Regions from separate parts of the Pseudomonas sp. B21128 genome, predicted to be linked through region 1. Evidence: predicted binding sites of a transcription regulator. Region 1 holds the regulator's gene; each other region holds the start of a gene.
What was found. The regulator sigma-54, encoded in region 1, starts transcription at its own class of promoters, with help from an activator protein. The targets are predictions, from matches to a motif close to ANTGGCATNNANNTTGCTNT.
Positions count from the first base shown of each region.

Region 1 (3,275 bases):
GAAAGCTCAGCACCTGGCCAAGGCCTATAAAAGCCGCCAGGTCGTGCGGGACGTCAGCCTGTCGATCGACAGCGGTCAGATCGTTGGCCTGCTCGGTCCCAATGGTGCCGGCAAGACCACCTGCTTCTACATGATCGTCGGGCTGGTTCAGGCTGATCAGGGCCGTGTGCTGATCGATGATCTGGACGTCAGCCACCAGCCAATGCACGGTCGTGCAAAGGCCGGTATCGGCTATCTGCCGCAAGAAGCGTCGATCTTCCGCAAACTGTCGGTCGCCGACAACATCATGGCCATCCTCGAGACCCGCCAGGAACTCGACAAGGCCGGTCGTCGCAAGGAGCTGGAAAGCCTGCTGCAGGAGTTCCACATCAGCCACATCCGCGACAACCTCGGCATGAGCCTGTCCGGTGGTGAACGCCGCCGGGTGGAAATCGCTCGCGCGCTGGCGACTGCGCCGAAATTCATCCTGCTCGACGAACCGTTCGCCGGTGTCGATCCGATTTCGGTCGGCGACATCAAGCAAATCATCCACCACCTCAAAGCCAAGGGCATCGGTGTTCTGATCACCGACCACAACGTGCGTGAGACGCTGGATATCTGCGAAACCGCATACATCGTCAACGACGGTCAACTGATCGCCGAAGGTGACTCCGCTACCATTCTGGCCAATGATCTGGTCAAGGAAGTGTATCTGGGCCACGAGTTCCGCCTGTAAGCGCAAAGGTGCCCGGTGAGCCGCCCGGGCGCTGTATCGATTCAAGCAGAATTTAATACGCTTTAATTGTTACAGCGCTCTAGGCAAACACTTCAGTTTCAGGCATATAATTTGCTTAAGTTTGGCGCTTCGGCGCCCTGTAGTGGATGGCGCATCGCGCCGGCGAATAAGGTGTTAAGCCCCTGCCATGAAACCATCGCTAGTCTTGAGAATGGGCCAGCAGCTGACGATGACACCGCAGCTGCAACAGGCTATCCGTCTGCTCCAATTGTCGACCCTGGACCTGCAACAGGAAATTCAGGAGGCTCTGGAATCCAATCCGATGCTCGAACGCCAGGAAGAAGGCGAAGACTTCGACAACACCGATCCCTTGGCTGACAACGCCGAACAGAAGCCCAACACCGATATCCAGGAACCCTCCTATCAGGAAACCGCCCCGACGGTGGATAACCTCGAGGAAGGCGACTGGAGCGAGCGCATCCCCAACGAGCTCCCGGTCGACACCGCCTGGGAAGACGTCTACCAGACCAGCGCCAGCAGCCTGCCGAGCAGCGATGATGACGAGTGGGACTTCACCACGCGCACTTCAGTGGGCGAAAGCCTGCAAAGCCACCTGCTGTGGCAACTGAATCTGGCACCGATGTCCGACACCGATCGACTGATCGCCGTGACCCTGATCGATTGCATCAACAATCAGGGCTACCTGGACGAAACCCTCGAAGAGATTCTCGAAGCGTTCGATCCGGAACTGGACATCGAACTGGACGAGATCGAAGCCGTTCTGCACCGCATCCAGCAATTCGAGCCTGCCGGCATCGGCGCCCGCAATCTCGGCGAATGCCTGCTGCTGCAATTGCGCCAGCTATCGGCCAAGACGCCCTGGCTGGCTGAAGCGAAACGTCTGGTCAGCGACTACATCGACTTGCTCGGCAGCCGCGACTACAGCCAGTTGATGCGCCGCATGAAGCTCAAGGAAGATGAGTTGCGCCAGGTCATCGAGCTGGTGCAGAGCCTCAATCCACGGCCGGGCTCGCAGATCGAATCGACGGAAGCCGAATACGTCGTTCCGGACGTCATTGTGCGCAAGGACAATGAACGCTGGCTGGTCGAGCTGAATCAGGAGTCGGTACCTCGTCTGCGAGTCAACGCCCAGTACGCAGGCTTTGTGCGTCGCGCCGATACCAGTGCCGACAATACCTTCATGCGCAATCAGTTGCAGGAAGCCCGCTGGTTCATCAAGAGCCTGCAAAGCCGCAACGAAACCCTGATGAAAGTGGCCACCCAGATCGTCGAGCATCAGCGCGGCTTTCTTGAATACGGCGACGAAGCCATGAAGCCGCTGGTGCTGCATGACATCGCCGAGGCTGTCGGCATGCACGAGTCGACCATTTCCCGGGTGACCACGCAAAAATTCATGCATACCCCGCGCGGTATTTATGAACTGAAATACTTTTTCTCGAGCCACGTCAGCACCTCCGAGGGCGGCGAATGCTCGTCCACGGCGATCCGCGCGATCATCAAAAAACTGGTTGCCGCGGAAAATCAGAAAAAGCCGTTGAGTGACAGCAAGATCGCTGGTTTACTGGAGGCACAAGGCATTCAGGTGGCTCGCCGCACCGTCGCCAAGTACCGCGAATCCCTCGGGATCGCGCCTTCGAGCGAACGCAAGCGGTTGATGTAAGCCACGTTACAGCGTTCCAGTGGCAGGCTTTTCGGCCTGCCGCTTTATGCACTGGCAACGAAGGAGAAGCTGTATGCAAGTCAACATCAGTGGACACCAACTGGAAGTGACCGAACCTCTGCGCGACTACATCAATGAGAAACTTCAACGATTAGAGCGACATTTCGACAAGATCACCAACGTGCAAGTCACGATGTGCGTCGAAAAGCTGAAGCAGAAAATCGAAGCCACCTTGCATATCCCCGGCAGTGAAGTGGTCGCCAACGCAGAACATACCGATATGTATGCCGCGATCGACGCCTTGACCGACAAGCTGGACAAACAACTCAAAAAGCATAAGGAAAAGACCCAGAGCCTGCTCCAGGGCGCGACCGGTCGATAACCCCCTACCCCATGATCCGACTTGAAAGTATCCTGACCCCCGGCCGTTCCCTCGTGAACGTGCCGGGCGGCAGTAAAAAGAAAGCCCTCGAACAGATTGCCAACCTGATCGCCCGTGAAGTGCCGGATCTGGAGATGCAAGACGTCTTCGAGGCTCTGATTGCCCGTGAAAAACTCGGTTCTACCGGTTTTGGCAACGGCATCGCCATTCCTCACTGTCGCCTCAAGGGTTGCCAGTCGCCGATCAGCGCGCTGATGCACCTTGAAGCCCCTATCGATTTCGACGCCATCGACGGTGCGCCGGTTGACCTGCTGTTTGTACTGCTGGTCCCCGAAGCTGCCACCGACGCGCACCTGGAGTTGCTCCGCCAGATCGCCAGCATGCTGGATCGCAAAGATGTGCGCGATAAATTGCGCAGCGCTTCAAGCAATGAAGCCCTGTACCAGGTTGTTGTGGACGAGCAGAGCGGGCAGTAATCATGCGCCTGATCATCGTCA
Region 1 is NZ_CP162590.1:190,070-193,344, forward strand. Features, by position in the region: gene lptB (LPS export ABC transporter ATP-binding protein) at 1-715, shown strand, start outside; gene AB4P91_RS00905 (RNA polymerase factor sigma-54) at 903-2,396, shown strand; gene hpf (ribosome hibernation-promoting factor, HPF/YfiA family) at 2,470-2,778, shown strand; gene ptsN (PTS IIA-like nitrogen regulatory protein PtsN) at 2,790-3,254, shown strand; gene rapZ (RNase adapter RapZ) at 3,257-3,275, shown strand, end outside.

Region 2 (3,275 bases), 890 kb from region 1:
ACCACCAGAGAGCCTTCACGCAGCGCGACACGGGTCAAACCACCGGGTACGACCCGGGTTTCACGCCCCGACAAGACAAACGGGCGCAAGTCGATATGACGTGGCGCAATGCCGTTTTCGACAAAAGTCGGGCAGGTCGACAGTGACAGCGTCGGTTGTGCGATATAGGCGTGAGGTTTGGCCTTGATGCGCTCACGAAAGGTGTCAATTTCCGCCTTCGTCGACGCCGGCCCCACCAACATCCCGTAACCGCCGGAGCCTTGAGTTTCCTTGACCACCAGATCTGGAAGATTGGCCAGCACGTGGGAGAGTTCAGACGGGTTGCGGCATTGCCAGGTCGGCACGTTTTTCAGGATCGGTTCTTCATCGAGATAGAAGCGGATCATGTCGGTGACAAACGGGTAGACCGATTTGTCATCCGCCACGCCGGTGCCGATGGCGTTGGCCAACACCACATTGCCGGAGCGGTAGGATGACAGCAGCCCCGGCACACCGAGCATCGAGTCCGGGTTGAACGCCAGCGGATCGAGGAACGCATCGTCGAGGCGGCGGTAAATCACGTCCACGGCTTTCGGGCCGTCGGTGGTGCGCATGAAGACCTTGTCGTCACGCACGAACAGGTCCGCGCCCTCCACCAGTTCAACACCCATCTCTCGCGCCAGAAACGCATGCTCGAAAAACGCACTGTTGAAGCGCCCCGGCGTCAGCACCACCACGCTCGGGTTATCGATGGGGCTGGAGCTTTTCAGGGTGTCGAGCAACAGGTTCGGATAATGGTCTATCGGTGCAATGCGCTGGGCGGCGAACAGTTCCGGGAACAGGCGCATCATCATTTTGCGGTCTTCGAGCATGTAGCTCACGCCGCTCGGGGTGCGCAAATTGTCTTCGAGCACGTAATAGGTGCCGTCGCCATCGCGCACCAGATCGACGCCAGAAATATGCGAGTAAATGTCGCGGTGCAGATCCAGCCCCTGCATCGCCAACTGATACTGCTCGTTGGCCAGCACCTGCTCGGCGGGAATGATCCCGGCCTTGATGATGCGCTGCTCGTGATAGAGATCGGCGAGGAACATGTTCAACGCCTTGACCCGCTGAATGCAGCCGCGCTCGACGATCCGCCATTCGCTGGCAGGAATGCTGCGCGGAATGGTGTCGAAAGGAATCAGTCGCTCTGTGCCCTGCTCGTCCCCATAGAGCGTGAAAGTAATCCCGGCGCGATGGAACAGCAGATCGGCCTCGCGTCGCCGTTGCGCCAGCAGTTCATCAGGCGTGTCGGCCAGCCAACGGGCAAATTCCCGGTAATGCGGGCGAACCTGGCCGCCGGCATCGTACATCTCATCAAAATAGGTGCGGATCATGCCGTACTCCTTGTCACCCGGACCTACAGGCCTTCGCAAGGCCCGTGCCATCGGCATAAACGCTTTGATATCAATCGCTTGGATATTCACGTCGCAGGCGCCGCACCATTCCTGTGCGGCAAATGCCCCCGCCTGATCGCCCCCGCTTCATTGCGACGCACTGCATCGCCTATCACCAGCATAGTCAGAGTTGATTTCACTGCTTGGCGTCAGCTACGGATAATCCGCGCATTCGCTGAGCTGACTTCTACGCAGAAGGCTTCAGCCCCACTGATCCGCACTGCCAATGCAGCCCGCAAAGCCTTGACCCTGACCGGTTTCCTCTCCTTATCGGTCTTCCCTTTAGCCACCCTCTCCGGTGGCTTTTTTTTGCCTGTGTGAAACGTTTTGAAAGCAAAAGACCGCAGCCTGCGGCCGCTCATACGGCGATCACCTGCAGGCGCTGCCGAAGGCTGCGATCTTTTGATTTTCACAAACAACAACGGCCGACCCAAAGGCCAGCCGTTGCTTACGTTCAGGCAAGAGATCAGTTCAGACGGTAGCGACTGCGCACCTCCTGCTTCACGCCCCAGCCCTCGATGATGCCGCCCAACGGCTCGACCACGGCAGAAAAGCCCTGCTCGAAATCGCCAATATCGTCATAGGTTGCGTACATCACTTTGCTCAATTCCAGAGACCAGGCGCCGTCGTCGCGCGCGCTGACCTGGGCATTGATGGATTCACCGCGAAATTTTCCTGCTGCCCTGCGCGCCCGCTCCTCGTCCGGGAAAATCGCGTAGAACTCGATGGGATGGAATCGGGAAAAATCGAAACCGCCTTCTTTCATGCGGCGCAGAACATTGCTGCTGATGTCTTCTTGATAGGCTGTGCTCATGAATCGTCCCCCTCGGATAGATGGATAGACTTTCCGTATTCCCGCCCCGGGCCTGACTGGCCAAAGTACTACTGCAACGTGGTTGCTGCGGGAAACAAGCATGTAGCTGACAAGACCAGACCTTAGCGATCCATTCGCTGATCTCGCTTGCAGAGTAGCCCCAAGATAGAGCCGCTGCCAAGGCCTGGTGATTGAAGTGACAGGAAATTTTCAGACGGGAGTGATGCTGAGGATTTCTATACTGTTCTGGGTTTTGAGGCTTTTGACGGCCGCATCGGGCGTACGCCCTTCCAGATCGTTCAGATCCAGTTCGGCAGCGACGGGCAGGAACCGTTCCTTGATGAGTTTGGCGGCGTGCTCGTGATTCGGGCATTCCTCGCACTCGAAGACTTCGTCGACTGATTCACCATGATCATCCACGAAAGTGACTTTCCACTTTTGCATCGGAGCCTCCTCGATCAAACCCGCAAATGGGCTTACCTCTATCTCGACTTTCGGCGTGATTGATCGTTCAAAAGGATGCAGCGCGCGACCTGAAAAAACATCATTGACGGTGCAGATAAGCTGTTGTGGGAGCGAGCCTGCTCGCGAAGGCGATTGTCCATCCAGCAAAAGTGTTGGCTGACAGTACGCTTTCGCGAGCAGGCTCGCTCCCACACGGGTTTTGCCGTGTTCTATTAGTCGTTGCTTGGCTTGTTGATCGCCTGCAATACGTATTGAGGCATTGCAAACGCGCCGATGTGGATTTCCGGGTTGTAGTAGCGGGTGACGATGCCGCTGCCGATGAAGCGCTGTTGCAGCGTTTCGCGGCTCAGCTTGCGGTACGACGTGTTGGTCGAGCCCCAGGCGAAGGTCATCGAACCGCCGATGTAGGTCGGCACCGCCGCTTGATAGAAATGCCAGTTCGGGAACAGGCTGCGCAGGCGGCCGGCAGTGGTTTTGACTTCTTCGATCTGCATGAACGGCGTGCCGTTCTGGGTCACGAGGATGCCGCCTTCGTTCAGGCAACGGTGGCAGGCCTGGTAGAAGTTTTCCGAGAACAG
Region 2 is NZ_CP162590.1:5,324,778-5,328,052, forward strand. Features, by position in the region: gene AB4P91_RS23985 (circularly permuted type 2 ATP-grasp protein) at 1-1,358, opposite strand, end outside; gene AB4P91_RS23990 (ribonuclease E inhibitor RraB) at 1,885-2,232, opposite strand; gene AB4P91_RS23995 (hypothetical protein) at 2,443-2,676, opposite strand; gene speE (polyamine aminopropyltransferase) at 2,910-3,275, opposite strand, start outside.
Region 2: AB4P91_RS23985 (circularly permuted type 2 ATP-grasp protein) is a predicted target of sigma-54. The motif match lies at 1,391-1,410, and genes of this name have one in related genera.

Region 3 (3,275 bases), 2.7 Mb from region 1:
TATTGAAAGACATATTCCACTCCTTTGTGCCGGTTAGTCGGCTCTATATACCAATGGTTTGTACTTTGGACAGGGCGACGGAGCCCTTGCCGGCCAGGTTGAGCATCAGCTCGCCGCCGGTCTGGCTGATCGTCACGCTGTTGACCGTGGCTGGCAGGTAAGTCGCCAGGTCCGTCGCGGCGCCGTTGATCGGTGCGTTGGCCTTGAAGGTGTAGGTACCGACGGGTACCACGGTGCCGCTGGTGTCCTTGCCATCCCACGTGAAACTGGCGGCGCCAGCGGCGCGGCTACCCAGGTCGAGGGTGCGCACCGTTTTGCCGTCCTTGTCGGTGATGGTCACGGTGCCTTCGGCGATGGACGATGGCACGTTTACCGAACCGGTCAGGCCTTTGGTCGGATCGTCGAGCTGTGCGGTGTTGGTCTGCACAATTACGTTGCGGCCAACCAGAGACGACGCCTGCAACGCTTGCGAAGAGTTGTAGTTGCCGGCCAGCCCGCTAACGGTGCTGTTGAGCGTGGTAATGCCTTCCAGGCTGCTGAACTGCGCCAACTGCGCAACGAATGCACTGTTGTCCTGCGGATCGAGCGGGTTCTGGTTTTTCAGCTGGGTGACCAGCAGTTGCAGAAACGCATCCTTGCCCAAGGCCTGGCCGCCGGTGGCGCTGTTGGTGGCCGAAGCGATGCCGCCCGAAGTTGTGCTGCTCGTCTTCTTCGTGGAGTTCGCCAGGATGTCGTTCATGCTGACGCCGCTGGTGGTATCGGTAACGCTCATGGCAGTCGCCCCTTATTACTGACCGAGGGTCAGTGCCTTCTGCATCATGGTTTTGGCGGTGTTCATCATTTCGGCGTTGGTCTGGAAGGACCGGCTCGCGGAAATCATGTCAGCCATTTCTTCCACCACGTTGACGTTCGGGTAGTAGACGTAGCCCTTGCCATCGGCAGCCGGATGGTTCGGCTCGTAGCGCGCTTCGAGGTTGCTCTGGTCTTCGACGACACCGAGTACCTGCACGCCCTGACCCGCAGCGTCCTGGTTCTGGAACAGCGAGTTGCTGCCGCCACTCTGGCCACCCTGGAACATGGTAGCGAATACCGGGTGACGGGCACGGTAGGTCTGGTCGATGCTCGACGAGACGGTCTCGGCGTTGGCGATGTTCGATGCCACGGTGTTCAGACGCGTGGTTTGTGCGCTCATGCCGCTGCCGGCAATGTTGAAAACGCTGGACAGGGACATGAATTACTCTCCGCGCAGGGCTGAAACCAGCCCTTTGAATTTGCTGTTGAGCAGGGTGAAGCTGGCCTGGAAGCCCACGGCGTTTTCCGCGTAGTTGGACTGTTCCAGTTGGGCGTCAACGGTGTTCTGGTCGATCGACGGTTGCATCGGCGTGCGATACAGCAGCGATTCGTCGCCATTACCCAGACCTTCAGCCTCGATGTGACGGCTATTGGTCATGTTCAGGGCGAAGTGGCCGCCGCTTTTGGTTTTCTCGGTCTGTGCTTCCAGCACTTTGGAGAAGTCCAGATCCCGAGCCTTGTAGTTCGGGGTATCGGCGTTGGCGATGTTGTTGGCCAGCACTTCGGCGCGTTGGGCGCGGAAGCCCAAAGCCTTTTCGTGAATGCCGAGCGCTTTATCGAAGCTGATGCTCATGTCGGGAACCTTCAGGTGACCGGTTTTTCGTAACTGAGCTTTAGCAAGCCGCGTGCCAATACAAGAAACCCCCGTAAACCGGGGCCTTGCGGGCTATCGGCAAAGCGGCAATGCCAGAAAAGCGGCAACCGGTTTCCGCCACATGCCGCTTTTCTGCCGCTTGCCCCTCCCCTCTATCAGCCAACACTGAATCCGTGGGAGCGGGCTTGCCCGCGATGGCGGTCTGTCTGTTCAATCTAAATCGACTGACACGACGCTATCGAGGGCAAGCCCGCTCCCACAGGTTGTTTCGGTGATTACGGATTAATCGCCAGGCACAAAAAACGGGAGCCCCTGAGGACTCCCGCTCTTGTGATGCCGATGCCGGTTACTTCGCCTGGTAAATGATTCCCGGGCTGCACTGAACCATCTTGTAATGATCCGGCAACCCGTTCAGCGCTTCGGAAGCGCCGAGGAACAGATAACCGCCTGGCTTCAATGTGCTGTGAATGCGCAACAGGATGTCTTTCTTCACTTCGGCAGAGAAGTAGATCAACACGTTGCGGCAGAACACGATGTCGAACTTGCCCAGCGCTGCATAGCTGTCGAGCAAGTTGAACGAGCGGAACTCCACCCGGTTCTTGATCGGCGCCTTGATCACCCAGCGACCCGGCCCTTTCGGGTCGAAATAACGCTGCAAGCGGTCGGCGGACAAACCGCGACCGATCGCCAGGCTGTCGTACTCGCCGGTCTTGCAGTTGTTCAGCATGAGACCGGACAAGTCCGTGGCAACGATCTGCACGCCCATCTTCAACTGACCAAGATTGCTGCGCTCGAACTCATCGATCGACATCGACAGCGAGTACGGTTCCTGACCCGACGAGCACGCCGCCGACCAGATCCGCAGACGCTGGTTGGGACTGGCCTTGATGGCTTCGGGCAGCACCTTGTTCTTCAAGACTTCAAACGGATAGGTGTCACGAAACCACAGGGTTTCGTTGGTCGTCATGGCATCGACCACCTGCTCGCGCAAACCGCTGCGTGGCTGGGTCTGGATGCGCTGAACCAACTCACCCAGGGATTTGATGCCTTGCACTTCCATCAGCTTGTTGAGACGGCTCGAGACCAGGTACTGCTTGTTTTCACCGAGCAAAATGCCACAGGCTTTTTCCAGGAATACCCGGAACTGTTCGAAATCCAAATTACCCGTAGACAATGATGCCGCCTCTTAAATCGTGTTGACCGCCAGGGGCAGAAGGCCCCTAGCTGATATCTGCTGCTTTGATCCGGTCGACTACCCGGGATGCCAGGTCATCAGGACGGAATTTGGCCAAAAAGTCATCGGCACCGACTTTCTTGACCATCGCCTGATTGAACACTCCCGACAACGAAGTATGCAGGATGATATGAAGCTTTTGCATGCGTGGGTCGCTGCGGATTTCCGCCGTCAGGGTGTACCCGTCCATCTCCGGCATCTCGATATCGGAGATCATCATCAGGAACTCTTCTTCCGGCTTCTTGCCCTCGTCGACCAGCTTGCGCAGGTAATCCAGCGCCTGCTTGCCGTCGTTCAACGCCACGACTTCAACGCCGACCGTCTGTAGACACCGCGAGACCTGCTTGCGTGCCACCGACGAGTCATCGACTGTCA
Region 3 is NZ_CP162590.1:2,910,851-2,914,125, reverse strand. Features, by position in the region: gene flgE (flagellar hook protein FlgE) at 1-13, opposite strand, end outside; gene flgD (flagellar hook assembly protein FlgD) at 44-772, opposite strand; gene flgC (flagellar basal body rod protein FlgC) at 788-1,231, opposite strand; gene flgB (flagellar basal body rod protein FlgB) at 1,235-1,645, opposite strand; gene cheR (protein-glutamate O-methyltransferase CheR) at 2,013-2,840, opposite strand; gene AB4P91_RS12915 (chemotaxis protein CheV) at 2,887-3,275, opposite strand, start outside.
Region 3: flgB (flagellar basal body rod protein FlgB) is a predicted target of sigma-54. The motif match lies at 1,686-1,705, and genes of this name have one in related genera.